Regions from separate parts of the Paenarthrobacter sp. 10N417 genome, predicted to be linked through region 2. Evidence: riboswitches for the same ligand, from Rfam matches in the RefSeq annotation. Region 2 holds a riboswitch; each other region holds the start of a gene.
The links. Region 2 has a riboswitch for S-adenosylmethionine ahead of metX (homoserine O-acetyltransferase MetX). Riboswitches for the same ligand answer to the same signal wherever they lie in the genome.
Positions count from the first base shown of each region.

Region 1: another riboswitch for S-adenosylmethionine. It lies ahead of AC1DCM_RS11505 (aminotransferase class V-fold PLP-dependent enzyme); the one in region 2 lies ahead of metX (homoserine O-acetyltransferase MetX).
Region 3: another riboswitch for S-adenosylmethionine. It lies ahead of AC1DCM_RS13405 (DUF1737 domain-containing protein); the one in region 2 lies ahead of metX (homoserine O-acetyltransferase MetX).

Region 1 is NZ_JBFTIL010000007.1:330,232-334,748, forward strand. It holds gene AC1DCM_RS11495 (metal-dependent transcriptional regulator) at 1-156, opposite strand, end outside; gene AC1DCM_RS11500 (class I SAM-dependent methyltransferase) at 166-921, opposite strand; gene AC1DCM_RS11505 (aminotransferase class V-fold PLP-dependent enzyme) at 1,068-2,477, opposite strand; SAM riboswitch class IV at 2,509-2,622, opposite strand; gene hisN (histidinol-phosphatase) at 2,805-3,617, opposite strand; gene rsgA (ribosome small subunit-dependent GTPase A) at 3,673-4,517, opposite strand, start outside.
Region 2 is NZ_JBFTIL010000011.1:87,712-92,228, reverse strand. It holds gene AC1DCM_RS14880 (winged helix DNA-binding domain-containing protein) at 1-1,057, shown strand, start outside; gene AC1DCM_RS14875 (hypothetical protein) at 1,101-1,547, shown strand; gene metX (homoserine O-acetyltransferase MetX) at 1,554-2,675, opposite strand; SAM riboswitch class IV at 2,690-2,804, opposite strand; gene AC1DCM_RS14865 (bifunctional o-acetylhomoserine/o-acetylserine sulfhydrylase) at 2,944-4,260, opposite strand; gene AC1DCM_RS14860 (VOC family protein) at 4,487-4,517, shown strand, end outside.
Region 3 is NZ_JBFTIL010000009.1:97,457-101,973, reverse strand. It holds gene AC1DCM_RS13420 (hypothetical protein) at 1-243, opposite strand, end outside; gene AC1DCM_RS13415 (O-succinylhomoserine sulfhydrylase) at 254-1,462, opposite strand; gene AC1DCM_RS13410 (rhodanese-like domain-containing protein) at 1,463-1,873, opposite strand; gene AC1DCM_RS13405 (DUF1737 domain-containing protein) at 1,870-2,136, opposite strand; SAM riboswitch class IV at 2,151-2,262, opposite strand; gene AC1DCM_RS13400 (NtaA/DmoA family FMN-dependent monooxygenase) at 2,429-3,757, shown strand; gene AC1DCM_RS13395 (aromatic amino acid ammonia-lyase) at 3,760-4,517, shown strand, end outside.

The DNA of each region.
Region 1 (4,517 bases), on a different contig from region 2:
CTTGAGTTTACGGACCATTTCAGACACCGAGGAATTGGCAACGCCAAGCCGCAGGGCAAGCTGCGAGGACGTAATTGGTTTGTCCTGCCACTCCGTATAGGAGTAGATGACCTTGACGTAGTCCTCGATCGAGGAGGAGGGCGTACTGGTCTTCACACACCAAGCCTACCGTGGCGGGGCGCCGTCGATCTTGCGGGCCCGCCAGGTAGTGGTCAGATATGGCAATCCCAGGAGCTGGCCGGGGACATGGCCCAGATGATCGAAGAGGTACCACTCCAGGTTGCCCATGACCTTTAAGCGGGTGGCTTCATTTGCGCGGAGGTAGTAGCTGCGCGATTTCGTGAGCTCCAGGATGTCCTCCGGTGACACGGCGTCCTCCCAGCTGGTGAGATGGCTCGTCAAGTCCATAAACTCCGGTCCGATAACTGGCCGGAAGCCGGGCTTGTGCACATCCCCGGCGTGCATGATGCGTGACAACCGGTGAACCCAGGGCACGGAGGTGTCCAGTTGGTTCCATATCAGGCCGAGTACTCCGTGGGGCCGCAGGATCCGGTCGATTTCCGTGCTGGCTTTCAGCGGGTCACACCAATGCCATGCCTGGGCAACGCTGACGACGTCGAATGCTGAGTCCGCCAGCCCTGTTGCCTCGGCCGTTCCCTCCAACGCCTCAACGCCGGGACAGGACTTTCGAAGTTGCTCCAGCATGTCTGTGGAAGGATCGACGGCGGCCACCTGCAGGCCGCGGTCCACGAGCAGTGCCGTAAATTTTCCCGTGCCTGCACCAATATCCGCGGCGGACTTCGCTCCAGGAGGGAGAAGCCAATCCATTGAGTCTGTGGGATAGCCGGGCCGAACGCGATCGTAGTGTTCGCCGCCGTCCTGGAAGCTCTGGCCCAGCTCGCGGCGGCGCGTGGCATGCAGCTTGGGACCACCCGGCCTGCCAACGCGGCCGGAAACACTTCCGCCGGAAACAACGCCGGAAACACTGCCGGAAGGCACGGCCACGCACAGACTCCTTTACCGCGAACGCCAGTTACCCTACGAATTTACCGCACAGTACGTGCGTTTTAGTCAATCGTGCAGGGCGCAGCCCCTGCGGTGCCCGGGGTGTTTGGTGCCCATTCTGGGTAGCTGCGGTGGTCGTTGGCCGGTACCCAGCGGCCTTCGTCTACTACATAGTCCCAGCCGAGCCCGGTGCGCTTGAGTTCTTCGATACCAGCCAGGAGTCGTGTGGCATCCTCCAATCGGGAACCCACTCCGAAACTGGCTCGGAGCGAGCCCGAAGGGAGTCCGAGCCGCTTGAGCAGGGGATGGGCGCAGAAGCGGCCGTCACGAAGTCCTACACCATGTTCGGCGGCGAGGTAGGCGGCCACCAGTCCGGCGTCGAATCCTTCCACGGAGAAATTGACCACGCCGATAGTGTCTTCGGAGTCGCTGAAGATCCGGTGGACGGTCACGCCTTCGATTGCTTCAAGTCCCTGTACGAGGTAGGAGCGGATGGCAGCTTCATGGGCATGCCATGCCTCTTGGTCCAGCCCGGCCAGCACCTGCGTCGCGCGGGCCAATGTTGCCGCGCCGAGGACGTTGGGGGAGCCGCCCTCGTGGCGGGCGGGACCTGAAGCCCAGCTGACCGAGTCCAGGCGGGCTTCGCGAACGGCGCCACCACCGGCAAGGTGCGGAGTACCGGCGTCGAGCCAGTCAGGACGGCCCACAACAACACCGGCGCCGAACGGAGCGTAGAGCTTATGCCCGGAGAACACGATGTAGTCCACGTCTGCTGCGGTGATGTTGATGCGGCGGTGGGGGGCAAGCTGCGCGGCGTCCACCACAATCCGGGCGCCGTATTCGTGGGCAAGTGCTGCGAGTTCGGCGATCGGCAGGATTTCACCGGTCACATTCGAGGCCCCGGTGACCGCCAGCAACGACACGCCGCCCTGGCTGAGTTCCTCGCGAAGCTTGGCGAGGGTAGCTGTCAGTGTCGAAGCAGCTACGACACTGCGGTGAGGGACGCCCTGCCAGGGAAGGAGATTGGCATGGTGCTCGATGTCCAGGTAAAGGACCTCGCCCGTTGGCTTTCCGTCCAGTTGCGGGAGGCAGCCTGCCAACAGGTTCAGCGAGTCCGTGGTGTTCCGGGTGAAAATGACGGAATCGTCGGGACGACCGCCGACGAATTCGCGGACGATGTCGCGGGAGTTCTCGTAGACCGAGGTGCTGATCTGGGAAGCGTAGCCCGCGCCGCGGTGGACACTGGCGTAGTAGGGGAGGATCTCATTGAGATACGCAGAAACAATTGTCAGCGCTGGAGCGGATGCTCCGTAGTCGAGGTTGGCGTAGCGGACGTGGCCACCCTGGATCAGGGGAGCTTGCAGCTCTGCGCCTGTGACGGCGGCCAGGGGCCTGCCTGCAGCGGCTTCGTGCGCTGCTTCTTCGACCACAAGGGACGGCAGAACGGTGGAGTTGAACGTAGCAGTGCTCATGGGACCTCACTCAAGAGGGACCCCCTATGGGGATCCGCGCTTGCCGTATCCGTTCCGGACCGGCCAGGTCGTCACCCGGGGCACCCCACCGCGAATGGAGGGTTGCCGGCCAGCAAACCGGGGTTTAGCGCTGGCACTCGTGACCTGTAAAGAGGTTAGGGCACTCCTCTGGCCTGCTCCAAAGTCGCTTCGCTTTGTTAAGCACATTGTTACGAAGGGTCCGGAAATCGGGCTTTGGGCGAAGAAAAAACGGCGGACGCCCCGAAAAGGAGGCATCCGCCGTCGAAAATTCTATGCAAAGCCGGTTGGCTAGTTGGTGCCGCTGGGTCAGAGGAGGTCATCCAGAGCAGGGTTCAGCCGCTTGAGGACCTCTGAGTGCAGGATGGAGTTGGTGGCCAGGGCGTTGCCGCCAAAGGGGCCATCCTCGCCTTCCAACGAGGTGAAGCGGCCGCCGGCTTCCGTCACGATCGGAACCAGTGCTGCCATGTCGTAAAGGTTCAACTCTGGCTCGCAGGCGATATCCACGGCTCCCTCGGCAACCAGGCAATAGGACCAGAAATCGCCGTAGGCGCGTGTGCGCCAGATGTCTTCCGTCAACCCCAGGAACTCGTCCAGATTTCCGCGTTCCTTCCAACCGGAAAGGCTGGAATATGACATTGAAGCATCTGCCAACCGCGAAACGTTTGACACTTTGAGCCGGGTCGCTGACGCGAGGGAGCGACCCATATAGGCGCCCATGTCCTTTGCTGCCCACCAACGCTTGCCCAACGCGGGAGCACTGACAAGTCCGACCACCGGCTCACCCTCGTCCACGAGTGCGATCAGGGTAGCCCATACAGGAACTCCCCGAACGAAGTTCTTGGTGCCGTCGATGGGGTCGATGATCCAACGCCGGGAGCCGTGGCCGCTGCTGCCGAACTCCTCGCCGAGGACGGCGTCACGGGGGCGCGAGCGCGACAATTGGCCACGAATGGCTTCTTCCGCAGCTTTGTCGGCATCCGTCACTGGCGTGAGGTCAGGCTTGGTCTCGACCTGCAGATCCAAGGCCTTGAAGCGGTCCATGGTTTGGGCATCCACGGAATCCGCCAGCACGTGGGCCAGTCGGAGGTCATCGTTGTAGCTGGAAACGGGTTGGGTCATGCCACCAAACTATCGTGAAACGTTCCCTGCAGTTGGGATCGCCTTGCACCAATGCTTAGTTGACGGTACCCAGTTCTTTGGTCTCTTTCGCTTCCAAACGCGGGTCCGCGCCCAGCAGCCGCCGGAGCGAAGACAAGCGGGCCACCCCGGAAGGACCGGCGTGTCCCTCGTTCACCCACGCGTCAAGTCCGCAATTGATGGCACTGGCATCGTGCTTGCAACCGCGGTCGCAAGCTTCGGTGCCCGGTTCCAAATCGGGGAAGGAATGCAGGATGCGGTCGGGGTCCACATGCGCGAGTCCGAAGGAGCGGATACCGGGGGTATCGATGATCCAGCTACCTGGCGGTGCGTCCGCCAGCTTCAAGGCCAGCGCCGACGACGACGTGTGCCGGCCCCGCCCTGTGACGGCGTTGACACCACCCGTAGCACGCTCGGCTCCGGTCAGGGCATTAACCATGGTGGACTTGCCGACGCCCGAATGGCCCAGCATGACAGTCACTTTTCCATCAAGGTGGGCCCGCAATTCGGCAACGGCGCGGCTGTCCAGCCGCGCGGACAGTCCGTCGTCCGAGCGGGCATCGATACCGGACGCTTCATCGTCTGCGGTACGGCTGATGATGATGGGAAAGTCGAGGCTGAGATAGTTCGACAACAGTTCCGCAGGATCCTTGACATCTGCTTTGGTGACGAGCAGCAGCGGCTCGATCCCGGCGTCGTAGGCTGCAACCAGGGCGCGGTCAATAAAGCCGGTTCGGGGCTCCGGATTGGCCGCCGCGACCACCACCACAAGTTGGTCTGCGTTGGCTACCACCACTCTTTCGATGGGGTCGGTATCATCAGCGCTGCGCCGCAGGAGCGTCTTCCGCTCCTCTATTCGGACGAGCCGCGCAAGGGTATCCG
Region 2 (4,517 bases):
GCTGCGAAACCTCCTTGCCGTGCAGTCGCAGGAGTTTCCCTATGCGAGGTGGAGCCTTGCCCAGCGAACGCCCAGGACCACTGCCAATGAGGTGGAGCAGGCGGTGGCTGACGGCAGGATCCTCCGGACGCATATCCTGCGGCCAACGTGGCATTTTGTGCATCGTGAGGACCTCGGCTGGTTGATGGGATTGTCTGCGGATCGCCTTCATCAAGGCAACAAAGGCATGTACAGGCAGACGGGAGTTGATGAGCATGCCGCTGCCAGGAGCGGAGACATCCTTGCCGAAGCCGTGGCCGGTGGAGCCCACAAAACACGCGAAGAATTAGCCGGGGTACTGGAACAGGCGGGGCTCCCCGGGAAAGGACTAGGCCTCGTTTACCACCTCATGCACGCAGAGATCAGCAAAATCCTGGTGAGCGGCGCCCCGGTCCGTTCTGCAGGGGGTGCGCTCAAACAGACCTACGCCTTGTTCCACGAACGTGTGCCCGCCACTGGCAACGCGCCCTTGATCGGGGACGACCGAGAATGGGCTTTGGGCCAGCTGGCGCTGCGATACTTCACCAGCCGGGGGCCCGCCACCATCAAGGACTGTGCCGCCTGGTCCGGACTGACCATGAAGGATGTGCGGCTTGGCTTGCAGATAGCTGAAGAGTCCCTTCCGGGCGCCTTGGCGACTGTGGCGATTGACGGCCTGGACTTCTGCTTGCCAGCAGAAGACGTCGAAGCCTTTGCAGCGACTCCGCCAGCTGACGATGGGCCGCGGCTCCCCCGCGTGGATCTCATCCAGTGTTATGACGAGTACGTGATGGGCTATTCCCAATCGAGGCACTACCTCGGCGGAAGGGCTCCCTATTTCCCGGAGGGCGATGCTCCCATTCACGTCGTGTTGCTGGAGGGCAGGTTGGCCGGATGGTGGCGTCACGGATTCTCCGGTGGGATCTGCGAACTCGACGTCAGAGTAAATCGACCCTTCACAACAGCGGAACAACAAGCGTTGGAGGCCGAGGCGGAACGATACGGGAGGTTCCTGGGCATGGAGACCAAGCTGGTGTGAAACCGCAGGACTAAGCTGGGTTAAGACCTAGGAGGCCTGCACCGTGAACAATCTGATCTTCTGGATCATCGTCTGCTCGTGGCTGATTCCCATGGGGATCCGCCTGTACAACAGGTCCCGGGCGCGGCGGCTTCAGGACCGTAATTTCCAAGACCGTAGCTTCCCGGGTCAGAACTATCCTGGCCAGAACTACCCTGGCCCCGGCTATCCCCCGCAGAATCTTCCAGCACCGAATTATCCGGCGCAGGGGTATCCCACTCCGAACTACCCGGGCTATCCCGGGGAGCCCACCACCATCCGTCCTGCCGACGCGCAACCGCCGGCGGGACCGCCGTCGAACGCTTCTTCACCTACGTTTCCCAGCAACAGCGGCTCTGAGCAGCAAGGCTTCCGTGCTCGCAAGCTGGCCGAGCTGGACCTCAAGTTCAGCAACGGCGAGATCGCCATGGAGGACTACATGAAGCAGCGCGGCGAGATCATGAACGGCTGAGCCGGCTTACGCGAAGAAGGCCTGATGCAGTTGGGCTGACAGTTGCCCGATTTCGGTGAGGAAGCCGTCGTGCCCGATGGGGGCCTCGATCACGTGGACGGGGACGTTGCCTGGCAGGTTTTGTGCCAGTTCCAATGACTGGGCCGGGAAGTAGAGGCGGTCCGAGTCGACGGCTGCCACAAAGAATTCAGCAGTGGCGCCGGCCAAGGCTTCCTGCAAGGTGCCCCGGCCACGGCTGATGTCGTGGGACATGAGTGCCTCGGTGATGGCGATGTAACTGTTGGCATCGAACCGGCGCACCAGCTTGGTGCCTTGGTGGTCGAGGTAGCTTTCCACCTGGTAGCGGCCACGCTCCCCCAGGACCGGAGCAGCCAGGGGCGTCTCTTGGTGCTGGGCTTCGCGGCCGAAGCGGAAATCAAGCTCCAGGGCTGATCGGTACGTGATATGCGCTATCCGTCGGGCCAGGGCAAGGCCCGCCTCGGGAGTTGGTCCACCGTAGTAATCGCCGTTGTTGAAGTTCGGGTCCTGGCGGATGGCGAGCGTCTGCGACTGGGCGAAAGCGATTTGCTCAGCTGTGCTGTAGGCGCCGACAGAAATTACTGCGCACCTCTGAACACGCTCAGGGAAGGTCACCGCCCACTCAAGTGCCCGCGCCCCGCCCATGGAACCGCCGAGGACTGCGTGCCATGCCTTGATGCCCAATGCATCCGCGAGACGGGCTTCAGCCACGGTGCTGTCGCGCAACGTGATGAGAGGAAAGCGGGATCCCCAAGGCCGCCCGTCCGGAGCCTGGGACGATGGTCCCGTGCTGCCGTAACAGCCGCCCACAATGTTGATGGAGATAACGAAGAACCGGTTGGTGTCGATCGTCGCGCCGGGACCAACGAGTTGCTCCCACCAGCCTTCCTCGTCGGTGGCACCGCGGGCCACGTGCGTGCTGCCCGTCAGTGCGTGCTGAACGAGGACGGCGTTGGACGCATCTTCGTTCAGCTGCCCCCAGGTTTCGTAGGCCAGCACAACATCCGGGAGAAAACCGCCGGCTTCAAGTTCCAGCGAACCTACGCCGGCGTACTTGACCGTCCCGTCTTCTTTGCCCGGTTTTGGGGGTGCTGTAGCAGTAATGGTCATTCCTTTGACACCTAACCTCGCGCTTGCCTGCCGCCTTGCGTGCGACAGGCCAGGTCTTCACCCGGGGCACCCCACCGCGGAGGAGGGTTGCCGGCCAGCAAGCCGGGGCTGTCACTGGCACTCATGACCTAATACGTAGAGTCTAGGAAAAATACCGCTGTTTTGGCGAAGAATGTGACAGCTGTGTGACGGTTTGGGGTCCCTTCGTTCAGGAACACGCAGCGAGAAGGGCCGCCCGGCGAATTTTCGTCGGCGGGCGGCCGCCCCGCTAAGCGCCCTTGGCAGCCCGGAAACCAGCCTCCAAGTCAGCAATGATGTCGTCCACGTGCTCGATTCCCACCGACAGGCGGACAAGGCCGGGATACACGCCCGCAACCAGCTGCTGTTCGACCGTGAGCTGGCTGTGGGTAGTCGACGCCGGGTGGATAACCAGCGAGCGGACGTCACCGATGTTGGCAACATGGGAGTGCAGCTCCAGGCCATCGACGAATCGCTTGCCGGCCTCGACGCCACCCTTGATGTTGAATGCCACCACTGCGCCGGTACCCTTCGGCCCGTACTTACGGCCACGGTCGTACCAAGGGCTGGACGGCAGACCCGCGAAGGCAACCGATTCGACGTCGTCGTGGGCTTCCAGCCATTCAGCCACTTTGGTGGCGTTCGAGACGTGACGCTCGACGCGCAGGCTCAGGGTTTCCAGCCCTTGGGCGATGAGGAAGGCGTTGAACGGGGAAACGGCCGAACCCAGATCGCGCAGCAACTGCACGCGGGCCTTGAGAATGTAGGAGAGGTTGGCTCCGAGCGCGCCGTCCTTGCCAAGGTCCCGGGCGTAAACGAGTCCGTTGTAGCTGGGGTCCGGAGTATTGAATCCAGGGAAGCGTTCCGGGTCCTTGCCGAAATCAAAGTTTCCGGAGTCCACGATCACGCCGGCGATCGCCGCACCGTGGCCGCCCAGATACTTGGTAGCCGAGTGCACCACAATGTCCGCACCCCATTCGATGGGACGGATGAGGTATGGGGTGGAGAGCGTGTTATCCACGATCAGCGGCACGCCAGCTTCATGCGCAGTGCGTGAAATCCCTTCGATGTCCAGCACGTCCTGGCGCGGATTGGACACCACCTCGCCGAAGAACAGCTTGGTGTTGGGCTGCACGGCGTCGCGCCACTGGTCCAGGTTGTCCGGGTCTTCCACGAACGTCACGGAGATACCGAACTTCTTCAGTGTGTGTGCCAGCAGGTTGTAGGTGCCGCCGTACAGGCTGGGGCTGGCGACGACATGGTCACCGGCCTCGGCAATGTTCAGGATGGCGAAGGTTTCCGCGGCCTGTCCTGAACTGAGGAGCAATGCGCCCAGCCCGCCTTCGAGGCTGGCGATCCGCTGCTCAACGGCATCCTGAGTCGGGTTGCCGATTCGGGTGTAGATCGGGGCGAGCTCGGCCAAGGCAAAGCGGTTGGCTGCGCTCTCTGCGCTGGGGAAAACGAAGGACGTGGTCTGGTAGATCGGAAGCGACCTCGCTCCCGTGGCAGAGTCAGGCTCCTGCCCTGCGTGGATCTGGCGGGTTTCGAAAGACCATCCTTGGGACATTGAATTCTCCTCTTAGTGGCGCGCGGGTTTGCCGTTGATCGCTGTAGGCGTGGGCTGGGGCCAGTCTAGGAAGCGCCCGGGTACTTGGACAGCTTTGTGACGAAGGCAGTATTTTTCGGTCTTTGGGCGACCCGGCATGACGCAGTCGAATGGCATACAGCAAGGTCCCATGTTAGTTAGGCTTCCCTTAGCTGAGACCCCGATCACAAAGTGCCAAGATGAAGCCATGCGCATGGATCACGTCTCTTACGCTTGTG
Region 3 (4,517 bases), on a different contig from region 2:
CGCCCGTCCGCCCGGAAGACGACGGGCAAAGGCTGCGAATCCCACAGGCACCGCGACGGTTCCAGCCGCTGCGAGGTGCTGCCCAATAACCCAGCCACGCTGGCCGACCTCAAGCATACGAAGACGTTCGGCGGCGTCGGGGGTGATGTAGACGCGCGACACCGGCGAAATACCTGCAAACCAGATCGCCGTGCCGGCAACGATGACCGCTCCGGCACGGCGATAGGGATGATTCCCGCTCATGCGAGACAGGTTAGACCTGTTTGAGGGCCTTCTCCAGATCCAGAATGAGATCGTCTACATCTTCCAGGCCCACGGACAAACGGACCACGCCGTCGCTCAACCCAATGGCCGCGCGACCTTCAGGCCCCATGGCCCGGTGGGTGGTGGTGGCCGGATGCGTGATGAGGGACTTGGAGTCGCCCAGGTTGTTGGAGATGTCGATGATGCGCAGACCGTCCAGCAACGCGAACGCGGCGTCTTTGGCGGACCGCCCGGAAGAGGGCAGCAGCTCGAACGTCAGCACAGTGCCGCCGGCCTTCATTTGCTTGGCTGCGAGCTCGTACTGCGGGTGCGATTTCAACAAGGGGTACTTGACCCAGCTAATGGCAGGTTGCTGCTCGAGCCATTCCGCGATTTTCAAAGCGGAGGCCGAACTGTGGTTCACGCGCAGCCCGATGGTCTCCAGGCCCTTGGTCAATACCCACGCGTTGAACGCGGAGAGCGACGGTCCGGTGTGCCGCATCAACTGCTTGACCGGGCCATCGATGAATTCCTTGGTGCCCATGATCGCGCCGCCGAGGACGCGCCCCTGGCCATCGATGTGCTTGGTGCCGGAGTAAACAATGACGTCTGCGCCCAAGTCACCGCAACGCTGCAGCAGGGGAGTGGCAAAGACGTTGTCGACGACGACGGTCGCTCCCGCTGCATGCGCGAGCTCGCTGACGGCGGCGATGTCCACGATTTCCTGCATCGGGTTGGACGGCGACTCGAAGAACACAGCGGTGGTGGGTTCGGAGAGGGCAGCACGCCACTGATCGAGGTCGGGACCATCGACAAACACGGTCTCTACGCCCCAGCGCGGCAGGATCTCGTTGAGGATCACGAAGCACGAGCCGAACAGGGAGCGGGCGGCAACCACGCGATCACCGGCAGCCAACAGGGCACCCAAGGCGGTGAACACCGCGGACATGCCGGACGCCGTCGCAAAGCAAGCCTCGGTTCCTTCGAGCAACCGCAACCGCTCTTGGAACGTGGCCACGGACGGGTTGCCGTAGCGGGAGTAAACGAAGCGTTCGTCCTCGCCAGTGAAGGCGCGTTCGGCGGCGGCAGCGGATTCGTAGACGAAGCCGGAGTTCAGGAAAACGGGTTCGGACGTCTCCTGGAAGTTGGTACGGTCAAGGCCACCGCGTACTGCCTGGGTGTCAGGGCTCCAGCTGGCGGCATCGGGATTGAAAGTCACTTAGTCGTTCCCCAGGTTGGTCGGCAGGCCACGGTTCTTCCAGCCGTTGATGGTGCGTTCGCCATACCGGTCCGGGTCACCTTCGAAGCCCTCGAGGACGTTGTAGGCGGTGAATCCGGCCTGCGTCGCGGCGATGGCGGCAGAGATGGAGCGCTGGCCTGAGCGGCAGATGAAAACGAGTTCCACGCCCTCGCCCTCGGGTGCCTGCTGCTGCAGGTCCTCGAGGAAGCGGGAGTTGGGAATGCCGCCGGCGAGGTTCCACTGAATGAACAGGGGATCATTCTCTGTGGCTTTGGTGTCCGGAATGCCGATGTGTGCCCACTCGGCCTCGGTGCGGACGTCTACCAGAATTGCGCCTTCTTCAAGCTTGGCCCACGCGTCCTGCGGGGTCAGGTCACCTGCGTAACTCATGCGTGTCCCTCGAATGCTTCTTCGTCGTCGTCGCTCTCCAACTGGTCAACAGCATTCGCGACGGCGGCGTCTGCGTTGGCGATGGCGGTGGGCAGCACGACAGCCTGGGCCACGATGACATCCGTGCCATTGAACGTGGCCGCCGGGCTGCCGTGGAGCACGTAGCCGTCGGCGAGGGCCGTGGTGATCCGCTCGCAGAATTCACGGGTATCCGGACCTGTAATCAGGCGGTAGGAGAGTTTTTCTTCAGTGGGTTCAGGCATTGGCTGGTGCTCCTCAGTCACGCTTGCAGTTCGAAGTGTCGATACGCCGAGTAGTCACCTGAGGCACCCCGCCGGAGAGAGGGTTGCCGACCAGCAAGTCAGGGCTTGGCGCTGGTGCTCATTACTCAAGAAAAACGTAACATCCCGCGGCGGCGGCCCGCACTTGCAAGCGGTTACGCGGCCGTCATGTTGCGTAACCGGCCCATGCTGGAGTAGCAGCCTAAATGTGACGTCCCGGGAGCATAATTGACGCAGTACGACCCCCTGTAACTTCGCAAGAAATCAGGTAGCGGTGAACGGACAAGGCAGCCCTACACTCAAGCCCATGCTGCATTTTGGATGGTTCGTGGGGCACGGTTTCGGTGTCCAGGGCTGGGGAACTCCCGGCTACAGCCTGGGCTACGACTGGAAGAAACCTGCCCTGTATCAAGACGCCGTGCGCGCGTTCGAGCAATCCGGCCTTGACCTTTTCATCATCGAGGATTCCCTTACTGTTCCTGATACTTATGGCGGCACCGCCGAGGTCTCGCTGGCACACGCTTCCTTTGCGCCCAAGCATGACCCCTTGGCCCTGGTTCCGTATCTTCTGTCCGCCACCAAGCACCTTGGAATTGTGCCGACCGTCAGCGCATCGTTCTATCCGCCCTTTACAGCCGCCCGGCTGCTGGCCACGCTGCAGCACTTCTCCGAGGGGCAGCTCGGCTGGAACGTCGTCACGTCCGGCAGTGACCTGGCGGCACAGAATTACGGGCTGGATCAGCAGATTGAACACGACCTTCGGTACGAGAAAGCGGAGGAATTCGTCGACGTCGTACGGAGGCTTTGGCGGAGCTGGGAACCTGACGCGGTGCTCGAGGACGTTGAGGCCGGCAGATTCGCCGACCACACCAAAGTGCACCCTATTAACCACCAGGGCGACTTCTTCAAGGTCCGCGGTCCGCTGAACACCGCACCTCTGCCGGAGGAGCCTGTGCTGGTGCAGGCGGGTGCTTCTCCTCGAGGCAAAGCGTTCGCGGGTGGGCACGCCGACGTCGCGATCGCCTTGGCGCGTGGCGCTGACGGCATGAAGGCCTACCGGGATTCCATCCGTGCCGAGGCTGCCAAGGCTGGCAGGAACCCCGACGACGTCAAGGTACTTTTCGTGCTGAAGCCCACCGTGGTTGGCTCATCAGCCGAGGCCGAGGAGTTGCGGGCGCAGCGCCGGGAGCTTACCCAGCGTGATATCGACAGCCAGCTCAACTCGATCTCCTACCTGTCCGTGATCGACTTCAAGCAGTTCGACCTCGATGCGCCGTTGCCCGAATTGAGCACCAACAGCAACCAAGGCACGCTGGAGCACTTCGCCAAGGCGGCGCCTCCGGGCTCTACCCTGCGCCAGATCCTGCAGGCACGCAGCGGCGGTGCCGGCGACTCGATCATTGGCACGGTAGGGGAAATCGCGGACTACCTTGAGGAGACCGGCGAGGCCGTGGGTGGCGACGGCTTCCTCTTCTCTGGCTTCGTGGACCCCGTCACCGTGCACGGAGTGCTGGACAAACTCACTCCCGAACTGCGACGCCGTGGCCTGTTGAGGAAGAGTTACGGCAACGGCGGCTTCCGCCAGAATCTTCTGGACTTCTGACCATGTCTTCCGAACCAATCCCCTCCGAGCCCAAGAGCCTGTTGATCGGCACATCGCCGGTGGACCCTGAAAGCGTGGCGCAAGCTGCCTTGGATCCGGCGTTTCACGTGAAACTCAACCAAGATGCGTTGTCTTTGATCGGCCGCTCACGCGAAGTGCTGGAGCGCGCTTCAACGTCCGGGCAGAGAATCTACGGCCTCAACACCCTCCTTGGCTCCGGACGCGACACGGTTGTGGAGGAGAAGTCGGTCCTTGCCTATCAAATCCAGGTAGTCAGATACCACAACAGTGGCGTGGGCGACTATCTGGACCGGCCCTCTGCCCGCGCAGTGATCCTCACCCGGCTCATCGGTTTCAGCCGCGGCGGCTCCGGTGTCCGGCCCGAGACGGCCCAGTTTTATGCCGAACTGCTCAACCGTGGAGTTTTTCCCGCCATCCCGGGCGAAGGCTCAGTGGGCTCCTCGGACCTCACCCAGCTCGCCGCCGTCGCTGCTGTTGCCATCGGTGAAGGTGAAGCGATCGATGCGGACGGCACCCTGGTACCCGGGGCGAAAGCGCTCGCCGACGCCGGTCTCCAGCCGCTGCGGCTCGCTCCCGGTGAGGCCCTGGCCCTGGTCAGCGCCAATGCGTACTCGGTAGGCGCCGGTACCCTTGCCTTGGTGCGCCTGCAGCAGCTGGCGGAACTCGCCGACGTCGCGCTTTCCCTCTCGCTTGAGACCATTGCAAGGTACGACGGCGGCGGGAACCTCAGCCCGTTTTC